2 regions of the Prevotella sp. P4-98 genome follow, and region 1 is predicted to be linked to the other one. Evidence: riboswitches for the same ligand, from Rfam matches in the RefSeq annotation. Region 1 holds a riboswitch; the other holds the start of a gene.
The links. Region 1 has a riboswitch for cobalamin ahead of CIK96_RS06735 (TonB-dependent siderophore receptor). Riboswitches for the same ligand answer to the same signal wherever they lie in the genome.
Positions count from the first base shown of each region.

Region 2: another riboswitch for cobalamin. It lies ahead of CIK96_RS00400 (TonB-dependent receptor); the one in region 1 lies ahead of CIK96_RS06735 (TonB-dependent siderophore receptor).

Region 1 covers NZ_NPJC01000046.1:69,965-77,836, reverse strand. Annotated here, with positions in the region: gene CIK96_RS06755 (ammonium transporter) at 1-577, shown strand, start outside; gene CIK96_RS06750 (hypothetical protein) at 625-1,332, shown strand; gene asnB (asparagine synthase B) at 1,403-3,067, shown strand; gene CIK96_RS06740 (cobyrinate a,c-diamide synthase) at 3,753-5,051, opposite strand; cobalamin riboswitch at 5,132-5,326, shown strand; gene CIK96_RS06735 (TonB-dependent siderophore receptor) at 5,412-7,553, shown strand; gene CIK96_RS06730 (sirohydrochlorin cobaltochelatase) at 7,540-7,872, shown strand, end outside.
Region 2 covers NZ_NPJC01000001.1:80,376-88,247, reverse strand. Annotated here, with positions in the region: gene CIK96_RS00410 (ABC transporter substrate-binding protein) at 1-615, opposite strand, end outside; gene CIK96_RS00405 (YncE family protein) at 626-1,816, opposite strand; gene CIK96_RS00400 (TonB-dependent receptor) at 1,856-3,874, opposite strand; cobalamin riboswitch at 3,917-4,107, opposite strand; gene CIK96_RS00395 (cobyric acid synthase) at 4,177-5,697, opposite strand; gene cbiB (adenosylcobinamide-phosphate synthase CbiB) at 5,755-6,696, opposite strand; gene CIK96_RS00385 (UDP-N-acetyl glucosamine 2-epimerase) at 6,712-7,773, opposite strand.

The DNA.
Region 1 (7,872 bases):
TTTCAACCCCGGTTCTCAGTTGGCAGCAACGGGTGAAGTAAACCGCATCGCTATCTCTCACGTCTTCCTGACCACCAATCTTGCAGCCGCCTGCGGTGGTATCGCCACGATGTTTGTTACTTGGATGAAGTATGGCAAACCTTCATTCTCACTGACCCTCAACGGTGTATTGGCAGGATTGGTAGGTATTACTGCTGGTTGCGATGCTGTTGATGCTTGGGGTGCCATTATCATCGGTTTGGTTTGTGGCATAGTTCTTGTATATGCTATTGAGTTCATCGACCGGAAACTTCACATTGACGACCCTGTAGGTGCTTCTTCTGTACACGGTGTATGTGGTATATTGGGAACATTGATGACTGGTCTGTTCTCTGTCAGCGAAGGACTTTTCTACGGTCATGGCTGGGGATTCCTCGGTGCCGAAGCCTTCGGTATACTGATAATCGACCTTTGGGCAGCAGTCACTGGTGTCATTCTGTTCTACTCTATTAAGAAGATTCACGGTCTGCGCGTCAGTGCCCGTATTGAAGATGAAGGTCTTGACATCTACGAACACGGTGAGACTTGCTACAACTAATCCTCTCTCTTGAGAGATCACAACAATAGTATTAATCAATAAAAAACATGAAGACGATGAAAAAGAATGTATTGCTTATATCGGTAGGACTGCTTTTTGCAGTCGCTACCGCCCATGCACAGGACAAAGTAGAAACCACTTTATCTGCCGATGTAGTAAACCATTATATCTGGCGTGGTACTGATTGCGGCAATGTAAGTATTCAGCCCACTTTGGGTGTTGCCTATAAAGGCCTGAGTCTTTCGGCTTGGGGAAGTGTCGGACTCGATAAAGACGACAACAAAGAACTCGACCTTACCGCCAGTTACAGTGTAGGTGGATTCTCTATCGGTGTCACCGATTATTGGTTTAATACCCCCGAAAAGCGTTATTTCTACTATAACGCCCATGGCACAAGCCATATCTTTGAAGGATATGTGAGCTACGATTTCGGTCCTGTTTCAGCAGCTTGGTACACCAATTTTGCAGGCAACGACGGTGTCAACAAAGACGGTGACCGTGCCTATTCATCTTATTTCGAAGTCAATGCTCCGTTTAAGTTGGGCGGTGTAGATTGGACAGCCACAGCCGGTGCTGTGCCTTTTGCCACCACCACTTACAACACTTCAGGTTTTGCGGTTACCAATCTTGCCCTCAAAGCCTCTAAAGACATTCAGATCACCGACCACTTCACCCTGCCTATCTTCGGTCAGGTGGTGGCCAATCCCAGTGATCAGAAAGCCTATTTCGTGTTTGGATTCACCCTGCAGCCCTAAGTGGCTGCAGGCTAATCCAGCCACTCCCCTATCCTAACCTCAACGCAAACATAAAAACAACAATATCATCATGTGTGGAATAGTAGCCATCTTCCATGTGGAAGAACAAACGCAAGCCCTTCGCGACAAGGCCTTGCGCATGAGTCAGAAAATACGTCATCGTGGTCCAGACTGGAGCGGTATCTATTGTGGAGGCCATGCCATTCTCGCCCACGAACGTTTGTCTATCGTCGATCCTGAGTCAGGTCAGCAACCTCTTTATAGTCCCGATCGCTGCCAAGTGCTTGCCGTCAATGGCGAGATCTATAATCATAAGGACCTTCGCGAGCGCTATAAGGATCAATACCAATTTCAAACCGGTTCCGATTGCGAGGTTATTTTAGCCTTATATCGCGATCGTGGCATCGATTTCCTTGAAGAATTGAATGGCATATTCGCTTTCGCACTCTACGACGAAACGCGCGATGAGTTTCTCATCGCCCGCGATCCGATAGGTGTCATCCCTCTTTATATCGGCTATGATGCCGATGGCAAGGTCTATGTAGCCTCTGAATTGAAGGCGCTTGAAGGTCAGTGCGACCGCTACGAACCATTTCTGCCAGGCCATTACTACTGGAGTGGCGAGGGAAAGATGCATCGGTATTACCATCGTGATTGGATGGATTACGACCAGGTGAAGGACAATAAGGCCAGTGTGACTGCTATCCATGACGGTCTTGAAGCCGCTGTACGCCGCCAACTGATGAGCGATGTACCCTACGGCGTGTTGCTCAGCGGTGGTCTCGATAGCAGTATCATCTCAGCCGTAGCCGAGAAATATGCCGATATGCGTATTGAAGACGACAGTAAGACCAAAGCCTATTGGCCCCGTCTTCATAGTTTTGCCGTTGGATTGAAGGGAGCGCCCGACCTTGCCAAAGCCCGTTTGGTGGCCGACCACATAGGCACAGTCCACCACGAAATCAACTATACCATTCAAGAAGGCCTTGATGCCATCCGCGATGTCATCTATTTCATTGAGACCTACGATGTCACTACCGTACGTGCTTCTACTCCGATGTATCTCCTTGCCCGTGTCATCAAGTCGATGGGTATTAAGATGGTACTCTCTGGCGAAGGAGCCGACGAGATATTCGGCGGTTATCTCTATTTCCACAAAGCGCCCGATGCGCGTGCTTTCCATGAAGAAACGGTGCGCAAGCTCTCTAAGCTTTATCTCTACGACTGCCTCCGTGCCAACAAGAGTCTTGCTGCATGGGGTGTGGAAGGTCGTGTACCATTCCTCGACAAAGAGTTTCTCGACATCGCTATGCGCACCAATCCTGAGGCAAAACTCTGTCCCGGCATGATGATGGAGAAGAAGATTTTGCGTCAAGCCTTTGCAGATATGTTGCCCGATGAAGTGGCATGGCGCCAGAAGGAGCAGTTCTCCGATGGTGTGGGCTACTCGTGGATCGACACGCTGAAAGCCGTTACCGCAGCCGCTGTGACCGACGAACAGATGGCACATGCCGCCGAGCGCTTCCCCATCAATACGCCACAGAATAAGGAAGAGTACTACTATCGCAGCATTTTTGCTGAGCATTTCCCTTCCGATAGTGCAGCTCGCAGTGTTCCAAGTGTGCCAAGCGTGGCATGCAGCACTGCCGAAGCATTGGCATGGGACCGTTCGTTCCAACATCTGAACGACCCCAGTGGTCGTGCTGTGAAAGGTGTTCACGAGCAGGCATATTAAGTCTGTGTTTTCTCCAGCCGATGTTTTTATGCTGGCAACAATGTCAGGTAGTAGTACTTTCTATAGTTTTTCAACTCCAAACAGTTGATATCCCCTACTCTTTTCAGTCTCCGACACGCTGTTTGTCGGAGACTGTTTTTCTTTCATTCCGCATCACTTCTCAGCCGTAGCTGACAGTTGTTTCAGCAGACAGTGGGTTGCGTATCGTCCTGATACCCTGTTTTTCAGTGGTTTTTTGATGTGACGTAACCTATTGGTATATAGAAGATTAAATACTCATAAGTGCCATATAGTTCAGCAAACTCAATGAATTTCCTGACCAATTTCAATGAATTTGCTGAGGAAATTCAATGAATTTGCTGACCAAACTCATTGAAATTGCATAGTCATCAACGTCATTCAGCATCATCGAGAACGTCATTCAACGTCATCGAGAACGTCATTCAGCATGGCTGCAAACGTCATGTAGTTGAGCAAAACAAATTGATTTGCCGAGGAAAACAAATTGATTTGCTGAGGAAAACAAATTGATTTGCTGAGGAAAACAAATTGATTTGCTGAGGAAAACAAATTGATTTGCTGAGGAAAGTATGTTGAAAAGTGTTGAAACGTACATTATATCAGTACGTTATGATTATTGTGTAGCAGTGGCAACAAAGGTCTTTTGTCCTACTGTGGTTTATTGTCATTTGCCAAAGAACGGCACTTCGTCCTGCCAATACAAGTGGGTATAGCTCGCCACCACATTGCCTTCGATGATAAACGGCGAAGGCGTTTGCTCATTGCGAGCGTTGAACACATCGGCGCCGGAGCGGGGCAGTGGCGGCAAAAACTGGGAGTAATGAAACTCATGACCGCGATATTCCTTCTCTCCAACTGTCACGCGGCGATAGCCTAAAGATAGTTTTCGGTCGCTCTTTCGGCTGCCAATAGAGTAGGGCAGTACGCCACACATCTCGTACGTACCTTCGTCGCTGACGATATTCTTGCAGAGATACATCATGCCGCCACACTCCGCCAGTATCTTTCCGCCACTGATGGCATAGCGGCGTATGCTCGCTCTGGTTTGTTGGGCGCGTTGCAATGCCTCTAAATGCTGTTCGGGATAGCCTCCCGGCAGATAGAGTAGGGTGGTGTCCGCCGGTATCGGCTGGTTGTCTTCAGGATTGAAAAAGGTAACCCTGCCCAAGCGTTGCAGTAAATCGATATGGTGCTGATAGACAAACGAAAACGAATCGTCGTTGCGAGCCACTACGATGTGGCAGTCTGATAGTGGTCTATCGGTGTGATGGTCGATAGTTTCCTGCGGTTTCTCGCCACTTGTCAGCAGTAGCAACCGGTCTATATCCACATGCTGTTCCACAAGGTCTGCCATCTCGTCCATATCCGTGGTACGACTAAAGTCCAGTCCCAAATAGCGCGACGAAGCCTCCGCTTGTCGCTGGCGCGGTACACATCCCAGACACATCAACCCTGCATCTTCTGCCGCCTCACGCAGCATGAGGTCGTGGCGTGGACTTCCCACCTTATTGAATATAACACCCTTGACATGGACATCGGCATCGTAACGCGCCAAACCCTGTAGCAGTGGTGCCACCGAATAGCCCGTATGGCTGGCATCTACCACCAGTATTACCGGCAAATGGAGTGTGGCTGCCACATGTGCCGCACTGCCTTGCTGGCGCTGAAAGCCATCGAAAAGTCCCATCATGCCCTCCACCACACATATATCGGCACCGCGCGAAGCCTCAGAGTAGATAGCCTTCACGTGCGAATCTGTCGCCATGAAGAGGTCGAGGTTGTATGACGATCGGTGGCACGCCATACCGTGATATTTTGTATCGATATAGTCGGGACCGCACTTAAACGGTTGCACCACCCTGCCGCGACGCACCAGCGCCGCCATCATACCAATGGAAATGGTGGTCTTGCCCGACCCAGATGCCGGTGCCGCTATTAGAAATTGGGCGAAAGTATGCTTCATGGGTGCGAAATTACAAAAAAGGAGGATAATAATCCGATTTTTCTATGATTTTTTTGCCATATAACATAAAATGACTACATTTGCACCCGGAAAGAAAAGGCAATCAACGGCAGATGCCGTATGATGCAAGGGAATCCGGTGAAAGACCGGAGCTGTACCTGCAGCTGTAATCCCCCTTTGAAGCAAGTTTGTCAGTATAACGCCACTGAGGCAACTCGGGAAGGTATGACAGACTGGGGAGAGCCAGAAGACCTGCCTTATATGTTCTATCTCAGGCAAACGCCCAGACAAGACATTGCGCCCTCAGGATTAAGGGTTGACAATTTCCTATTTTATTTTAGAATGACTTATAAAAGTATTATGACTTGCAGAAACATTGCGGGTCTGCTACTTGCTATAGTAGTGTGTCCGCCGGTTTTAGCACAGAAAACCATTGAGAGCAAGGAGTCGCTGCAAGAGGTTGTGGTGACAGGAACTGGTACGCGCCACTTGTTGAAAGATGCTCCGGTACAGACCGAAGTCATCAATCGGCAGGTGCTGAAAACCTTTGCCGGACGCAGCATCGAAGACATACTCTCCCAGTTGTCAGCATCGTTCGACTTCGAACAGGGCGACATGGGATCGCAAATGCAGATGAACGGACTGGGCAATTCCTATATCCTAATACTCATCGACGGTAAGCGCCTGCATGGTGATGTAGGCGGACAAAACGACCTCGGACTTATCGATCCCAACAATATTGAGCGTATCGAGATTGTCAAGGGTGCCTCGTCGGCACTCTATGGAAGCGATGCCATAGCCGGAGTCATCAATATTATCACCCGTAAGCATAATGAAGGCGTGATGCTTGAAAACAAGACACGCTACGGATCGCATAACGATATGAGACAGCACAACGGCATTGCCCTGCGCTTTGGACAATGGAAATCATACACCAACTTTCAACTTCAGCACAACGACGGATGGCAGAATACCGCCACCGAACATACACCAAGTTCGGCAACACCCGTCACCGACTCGAAAAGCAAAACTGCAAACGAGTTTACCAATTGGCAGATAGCAGAGCGGTTGGCATGGAATCCCACCCAACAATTAGAACTCTATGCCGAAGGATCATGGTATCAGAAGGGTATATACCGCAAGAGCGGCAAATATCCCAAATATGATGTCTATAACTACGACCTAAAGTATAAGAACGCTTCAGCCGTTGCCGGCATGCAATGGACCACTAATCGCGGTGACCTCGTCACGGCAGATGTCAGTTGGAACAAACATGCCTATTACCACGCTTTCACCTCGACAACACTGGCAGAAGGCTTCGATGAAGATGGCAACTTCATTCTCGACTACCCCTATTTCACCGGACAAAAACTGCTGATGAGCAATCAGGAGCGCACCATGTTTAATCTAAAAGGTGTGTTTGCACTCACCCCAACCAACAAACTCAGCGCCGGTATTGAGGCACGCTACGATTATCTCAAAGCTCCTGCAAGCATCAAAGGACGCACCGCCGACGATAATACCGAGGCCATCTATGTGCAAGACGAACTCCAACTGCTGCACATCCTCCAGGTGACAGCCGGACTCCGACTCAACCGCAACGAGAGTTTCGGATGGAAACTTACCCCCAAACTCTCTACCATGCTTAAACTTGGCGACTTCAGACTTAGAGCATCGTGGAGCCAGGGATTTAAGACACCCACCATCAAAGAGCTCAATTACCAGTATGCACGCGACATGAGCGGCATCATTCTGTTTTTGGGAAATCCAGACCTGAAGGCACAAACCAGCAATTACTTCTCGCTAAACGGCGAATATACCATAGGTCATTTCAACGTATCTGTTACGGGATATTATAATAAGGTGGATGATATGATAGCCTTGGTAACCATACCCAAGAGCGAAGCACCAGACGTTTACCGCCAACAGTATGGTGAGATGCTCAGTAAAGTGCGTCGCTATCACAACATGGAAGATGCCAAAACCTATGGTGTGGATGTCAATCTGCGATACACCACAGACCATCTGAGTATCGGGGCAGGGTATAGTTACCTTGATACCAAAGCCAATATCTACGACACCACACACGACAGAATGGTCAATGTCACCATCGATGGCATGGCACACCATAAAGCCAACGTCTTCGCTACATGGAACCATCAGTTTGCCACCAACTATCAGATGGGTGTCGGCATCTATGGCAAGATGTCAACCAAACGCTACTATCAGACCAACGGCAACGGTAAGGGATACCAGATATGGCGTCTCAGCACCACCCACGACCTTGGAAAAAGCAAACACATGACCTACCGTATAGAGGCTGGAGTGGATAATATTTTCAACTATGTGGATAAAACTCCACACGGATTACACCTCGGTACCAATACATCGGGTACTACGCTTTTCGCCTCGCTGACTGTCAGATTTGCGAAAGGAAAGAAGATTAGAAACATTTTTAATAATCAACATTATAACAAACAAAAAGACAATGAAGAAGATTAAATTTCTCATGATGGCAGCCGTAGCATTGCTGACTGCCTCAACATTCGTTGCTTGTGGTGACGACGACGATGACTCCAAGGGCGGACAACTGTCAAACATGGAGCGTTACCAGCAGGAAGTAGATGCTACCGTTAAGTCACAGAAGAAAAACGACAAGGCTATTCTCGTCGTTGCATTCGGTTCGACATGGCAGCAGGCATACGATGCTTTCGACCTTACCGTAGAGGAATACAAGAAAGAATTCCCTGGTTACGACGTCTATCTGTCGTTCTCTTCAGCTATCTGTATCAACCGTGCTATGGCTGGCGAACACGTAAAG
Region 2 (7,872 bases), on a different contig from region 1:
AAGAAGCAATCCATAGAATCGCATCCATTCTGCACGTGCCAACGGAGAGTTTTCCATATACTCTGCACATTCTACAATAGGAATATTGATTTCCTCAACCTTTCCATAGCCACCGCTGTTTTCAAAAGGAGAAAGCATGATTATATCGGGCTTCACATCCATAATCTTCTCTACCATGGGTTGCATTCCACTACCGCAATCTGCTATTTTACCAGCTTTTACCCCTTGTTGGACAAATGGCAGTTTGATATATTTCAAATCAGCAACAGCCACTATCTTGTCCTGTGCTCCAAGCATACCGAGTAAAGAACAATGAACTGTGGTAAATACGGCAGAATGCTCTACGGGTGTACGGATAATGGTAGCCTGTGCAGGCAGTAATGCTTGATCTGGTAACTGTTCGTCTTTCGGAACCAATACATAGGTATGAAGAGTCTTCCCTGATTTCCAAGGATTACGGATTTGAGCCATCGTATATCCCTCATGACGCACAATAGTCAACAAAGAGGAATATTTTAAATGAAGCGTGTCGCCACCATCCTGCACTTCGGCCATTCGGCCTCCGCAGGATGACAGCAACACGGTCATCATTCCAAACAGGATGAACTGACGCATCTCTGTCTATTTAATATTTGATCACATTAGTGGTAACGTTGAAAGCAAAAGCGCAAGGACCTACACCTGCAGTAGCGCCCCACACATTAGCATTCTTTGAAGCGGATACAAAAACGCCCTGTTGTGAATATTCAACGTTGAACATGAAGATCTTGCTATTTGCCTTATAATCAGTTTTGCCAGTATCAGCATTCTTCACGTTAGAAGCAATGAACACGGTACCGACAACCGGATCAACACCAATACATGCAGGGATAATCTCGTTATTAGTATCTGTGTAGAAAGTAGATGTTCCCTGGCTTAAAAGATTATAGACCTGATAAGTAGTCTTGACTGGTTTGTAAGAAGCGTCGAACTCAGTATAATAACCAAAGATATTGCTACCAATGCAATCCATGTCGTTGGCATCCATCAGACGTGTCACCTCGTTATTTTTGGCAGTAATCTTATATACACCAGACTTCTTATCGCCATAGTTTCCAAAATCAAGTACATACATATCGCCAGCAGCAGTCAAGACAATCTTCTGTGGATTGACAATATTATCATTCTTAATCAGACTTCCAGAACCTGTAGTCAGGTCGATAATAGAAATAGAAGGTTTGGTACATGCTGCATAATCAGAATTGCAGACATACAGTTTTTTATCTGCCACGCTGATGCCCTCTGGGAAAGAACCAGCCTCATAGATACCTTGTCGAGTGAATGTTGTGGTGTCAATTGCAACTACATATCCATTACCTTTAGTTGTAGCGTTCCAATTCTCATCATACGAAGATTCAGACTTGCCGTAGAATGAAATATACACCTTGTCGCCTGAAGCTGTAAGGTGACGAGGTTTGAGACAACCCTCACCAAAAGTCACATTGGTCTTGATCTGTCTGAGAGACTTCAAGGTCTTGGCATCAACCACTTCAAGAGTATTCTCACCAGTTACGGCAATATACATCTTACTACCATAAACCAAAGCATCATTAGGAGTACCACCTAAGGAACGACCATTCTGTGCTTGGAACTGCTTGTTGGCAACCTGATTAGAGGTATAATCGAGGTATGAAACGCTACCATCGATGTTGCCGCTCATGTTTCCACTACATAGAAGAAATGCACCTTTTGTTACAGGAACAATGTATTCATGCTGTTCATTGTCGTTGTCATCACAGGCGGTAAACATAGCTGCTCCCATGAGCAGTACTGCCATACTTAATAAATGTTTTTTCATTTTGAATAAATAATTTAATTATAATTTGTAATTGATTGATATCATCCAACTTCTGCCGGGCATCGGATAATGAGCCACGATACAGTATTGTTTATTAAAGAGATTTTTAATATCTCCACGAATTTCTACATGATGGTTTCCAAAATGGATTTGTTTATATGCTGTCAAGCCAAAATCAACATAGCCTTCTATCATTGTTGAAGGATAATGCTCGTTGTTAGGCCAACGGCTACTCATACCTGTCGCATGCAGTATTAAGTTTATCCAAGGATTCTCATAAGCAACAGAACCACTTGCTGTATGTTGAGGCATATAGGCAATCTGCTTATTGTAGTTGGGCGACTCAGGATTAGTTCGGTTTTGCACCTTTTGCAAACTATAACTTCCAGAGAGCATCAACCCATGAGCTTTATTGAACTGGTGTTCAACCTGCATTGTTGCGTCGATGCCTATACTGCGCACGTTACCGACATTGATACACGTCCAAACAAACATATTATATGGTACTGCTACTATCATGTCTTTCACCTTATTGATATAACTGTCAAACATAAGCGTTGCAGTAGTGTAACGTGAGAGATGAGGTGAGTATGTCACACCTATATTCCACTGGTCAGTTAATTCGGGATTCAATTCGGTACTGCCATAATGATAGTAGTAACTCTCATTAAAGGTGGGAGAACGAAAAATATTTTTGTAACTGGCACGCAGAAAGAGTTCCTCATCTTCAAGCAGTTTGTATGACAACGACAGCGATGGTGAGAGACGACGCATATTTCGTGCAGAATTTATTTGCACATCGGTACGATCTGTCTGTTCGACGTTCTTCTGACGGTTGATAAAAAGCGAATGCAACAGTTTTCCCGTCATGACCCAACGACCAGTTTGATATTTTACAGTAACGGACTGAAGAATACTATGGCGAAACGGATGTCCAATAATGGCGCGCCATGAACTGCCATTCAGATTGTTAAAAGAATAATCTGCAGAATAATCCATTGCCCAATGTTTCGTTGGGACAAACAGCAGGGCAGCAGAAGCATAATATTCCCGTTGCCAATAACTTGCATCGTTAACAGCGCCAGGCATTAGTTTGTCGCGATAGATAGATTCGTACCAATTTACTTTGGCAATGGTTTTCAACGCCCACGTATCTCCCCAACGTTTTTGGTACCCCGCCTGTACAAAGAAGTTGCGGTCATGAAGAGTCTCCCCACTTACGTTAGTATAATAATGGACGATACCAGGCAACTGACGTGAATTGTCATAATAGTAAATCTTACCTGTCAATCGATTTGTTGCATGAGGTTGCCATGAAAAGTTTAACTCGCCATGTCCGCTACTCATGAGACTGTTAGTACGACGATCTTTCGTCACAGTCTTTACATTTCTAATCTCATAAGGATAATCATTCTCGGCATAAATATATTCAGCTACAGCAGACACGGCAAAGGCCTTAGAAAAACTCTGTTCATATCGCAAATAGGGACTAACATATCCGAATGACCCCATCTTCAACTGAGAAGTTAAATGCGGTTTTCTTTCATCAGAAGGTAAAGGCAATGTCTGTATGTTGAGAACTGCTGATGATGCCGCCTGACGTGCAGGAATGAAAATATCATCATTATCACCAATTACCAACGATAACTTGGCGACATTATCAAGCGAATAACGAGAAAGGTCTATTTCGCCGCTCTGGCAATCACTAAGCATAACACCGTCATAACTTACACCGGTATGCTTTGCTCCAAAACCACGCACAGCCACGGTCTTCATGCCTCCTGCACCGCCATAGTCGCGTAGCGTAACGCCCGACATTCGATGAAGTGCGTCTGCCATATCTGTTACTCCCATAGTAAGCATGTCTTTTCGGTCCATCATTTGCAAAGGTGCTGTACTTGTGAGCATTCGCTTGCGCTGACTCTTAGTCACAGTCACTTCTTTCAATTGATGAACACGGCTTGTTATGGTGTCTGTCTGCGCCATTGCGCTTACAGAGACAAGCATTGCAATTATCGACAAATTGAATTTCTTCATATTTATAAATATCTCATCGCCTAGCCCAAGAGTACGATGAAAAATTTTGTTTTTGCTTGGAATTGGTATTCTGACTTGTCAACCTGATCGCGAACGCCTTCCCGGTAACAAACCAGTGACTTTGTTGTTCACGTCGATATAGGGTTGTTTACAGCTGCCGGACAGTCGAGGATTTTCACCTCATTCCCTTCTATTCTCAATGCGTTTGCAAAATTACGAATTTGTAAGCGAAAAACAAAGAAGAATTATGTTTTTCTTTCTTTTGCCACAAATGCGACATCTGCTTTATCTGTCAGTTAAAGCTAATCAGACGTAGTAAGAATGTGATAAATGCGTTCCATGTCAACATGTTGTCTAACATGATCTGCCAACAAATCATATTGTTGGTTTTTATAGGTTTCATAGTCAAAGACAGACTGCTGTTGAGCATCTTTCAGATATGGTGACAATAAAACATCAACAATAGGTGCATTATCAAGTATTCCATGAATGTAGGTGCCCATGCAGCGATCATCAACGAAACATCCATCAGTTGTTTGGTTATTAAATAGATTCATCGACTGAGCATTGTCATCAAGTGTTGTCGTTCCCATGTGAATTTCATAACCGCGAAGCTTGACATTTTCATCTTTTACCAGCGTAGGACATTGGAATGTAACTTGTCGAGTAGTTTTTTCACCACCAATAACTGTCACGACAGGCAAAAGTCCCAACCCTGGCAATCGCTCGATTTCACCCTCGACATGAGTCGGGTCTCGTACTTCCTTTCCCAAGATCTGATAGCCGCCACATATGCCTAGCACCGTAACGCCACGTTTTCGTGCTTCTACAACAGCTTTTGCCATTCCATTCTGACGTAACAGACAAAGATCATCTATCGTAGATTTGGATCCAGGAACGATGATGATATTTGCATCTTCAAGATCAGCAGGATTGTTGGTATAATAAAGATGCAGTCGTGAATCTCGTTCTAATGCATCAAAGTCTGTAAAATTGCTCATGTGGCGCAACAATACTACTGCAACATTTACCTTGCCTTTTACAGCCTGTCTCGACTTAACCTGCAGCGAGACACTATCCTCTTCTTCAATATGAATATCATGAAAATAAGGCAGGATACCGAGAACTGGTATTCCACATAGTTGCTCTATCATTTTCGCGCCTGATTCGAAGAGACTGATGTCTCCACGGAATTTATTGATAATAATACCTTTAATGTGACTTCGTTCTTCAGGTGTCATCAACATAATACTGCCATAAATACTAGCAAAAACGCCACCGCGGTCAATATCTGCAACAAGAATTACATTTGCATGGGCATAAAGAGCCATAGGCATATTGACAATATCTACCTCGCGCAAATTGATTTCTGAAACACTTCCTGCCCCTTCCATCACAATAGGATTGAAACGGGATGCCAAACGATTAAATGCTTCATGAGCAACATTACGAAAGCGATCTCGTCCTTCCTTTCGAAAATAGCTTCCAGCAGACTGATTGCTGTCAGGACGTCCCAACAAGACTACTTGCGATGTATGGTCAGACTGCGGTTTCAGCAAGATGGGATTCATATCGGCCTCACAAGGGATTCCTGCCGCTTCAGCTTGTACAGCCTGAGCGCGTCCTAATTCTAATCCATCGGGAGTGGCATACGAGTTGAGCGACATGTTTTGTGCTTTAAATGGAGCTGGGCGATATCCGTCTTGCCGAAATATTCTACAAAACGCAGCAGCTACAACACTCTTTCCAACATCACTTCCTGTTCCCACAAACATTAGTGGATTAAGTTTTTTCCTATGATTCGATTGTGAACTTATAGCCATTTGATAAATATTATAGTTTACATCTCAAAAACAAAGAAATATCAATTTTTTCTGTACTCAAAACAAAATCGATGCACATACAATTACCATCATAACAATCTCGACTCTTTGGTTAACACCAATGGCAATGATCATATCTTTCGTACTTAGTTGGCGATCACAGTCTCCGATATATGGTTTATAAAAACGTTGACCAAAATAATCATGAGATCCACCAAAACGACAATCAAGAATAGATGCTAATGCAGCTTCTGGATAGCCGCTATTAGGACTTGCATGCATTCTGCCATATTTTGCTACAAAACGTAACCTGCTCCACCAACAATAAAAACTTGAAGTCAATATCATCATCAATGCTGTCAATCGAGCTGGTATGTAGTTGGCTACATCATCAATGCGTGCTGCCCAAGTTCCAAAACGAAGATAGCGTTCATTATGGTAACCTATCATAGAATCGAGAGTATTGACCATTTTATATGCCATCATTCCCGGCACGCCCAGTAGTACCAACCAAAAGAGTGGCGCCACGACACCATCGCTTAGGTTTTCTGACATGGTTTCTAATGCTGCCGAACGTACCTCCTGAGCTGTAAGATTGGCTGTGTCTCGCCCTACTATGCGAGCTATACGCTCACGTCCTTTGTGTAATGAAATATCAAGAGCGTAGAAAACTTGTCTAACTTCACGAATCAGTGTTGTTCCTGCCAAACAGTAAAACACAAGTATGGTTGTCACGGTCATCCATAGATAAACAGACACATCCAACGCTATTTTCAAAAGGTAATCGGTCAAGACAAAAGTCATTATAATAAGCACAACAGCCATTACCGCTCCCTTTGTCCGTTTCCAATGGCCTTTGTTTAATATTGTTTCGCACTTATGTATGATTTTACCAAACAGCACAACAGGATGCGGTAACCACATCGGGTCACCTAATATCTTATCCAACAGCCAAGCTACAAGAATTGGCAAAATGGAAATGGCCAAGATTGAAAGCATTTGCTATTCTTAGTATTACAAGTCAAGAAGCGTCTGTACAATACGCTCTGCCGAACGTCCATCCCAACGGTCAGGCAAATCACCATGTTTCCAATTGCCAGCCATCAGTAATTTCAAGGCATCATGCAATTTTTGGCAATCCTCACCTACTAACACATTAGTACCTACTTTCACCGTTTCAATATGTTCTGTATAACTATTAAGAGTGATACATGGTACATGATTGAATGTGGCTTCTTCTGCCACATTACCAGAATCCGTTATCACACCTTTAGCATGTGCAGCAAGGTAACCAAATTCCAAATATGACAATGTTGGAACAAGGGTTATAGGTAGCGACATTTTATCCACAGCTTCTCTTGCTACTCCACGTAATGGCGCAATAATTTCACATCCAGTGCACACATCGATTATAGTAGCAAGGAGGTGTTGGAGTTTATCTGTATCTGCCAAGAGTACTTTGCGATTAAGAGTCAAGACAATATACTGACCGTCTGACACATTTTCAAGACATTGAGGTCTCATCCATCTGTCATGATTAGCACGCAATGAGTCCATCAGGATATTGCCAACCATGTAAATTTTTTGCATATCAGCACCTTCACGAGTAACAATACTATTATTACTAACACCTGCCGTAAACAACAAATCACTCAATCCATCAATGACCAAGCGATTGATTTCCTTCGGCATATTGATATCAAAGGAACGAGTACCAGCAACAAGATGAGCCAATTTTACACCTCGTTTCTTTGTTACTATGGCAGCTGCCATGGTAGAAGCAAGGTCATCAACGACGATAACAATATCTGTAGAATGATGATTAAGATAATTTTCAAACTCAGCCATCACTCTTCCTGTCAGTTCATTAAGATTTTCACAATCAACACCGAGATAAATATCTGGTTTTGGCATCTGAAGATCATCAAACAATGATGCTTCAAGGGTAGGATCATCTTGACGTCCTGCATATACCAACTGATAGGCAATACCTTCTGTCTTAATGATGGCCCTGACAATTGGAGCGACCTTTACAAAGTTCGGTCTTGCTCCTGTAAAAACACATACGTTCTGCATAAGTTTTTTTTCTATTTCGACTGCGAATTTACTATATTTTGCACTAATTACAAAGAGTTTTTCACTTTTTCTTCTATGTTATTCGCACTTTGAATCAAA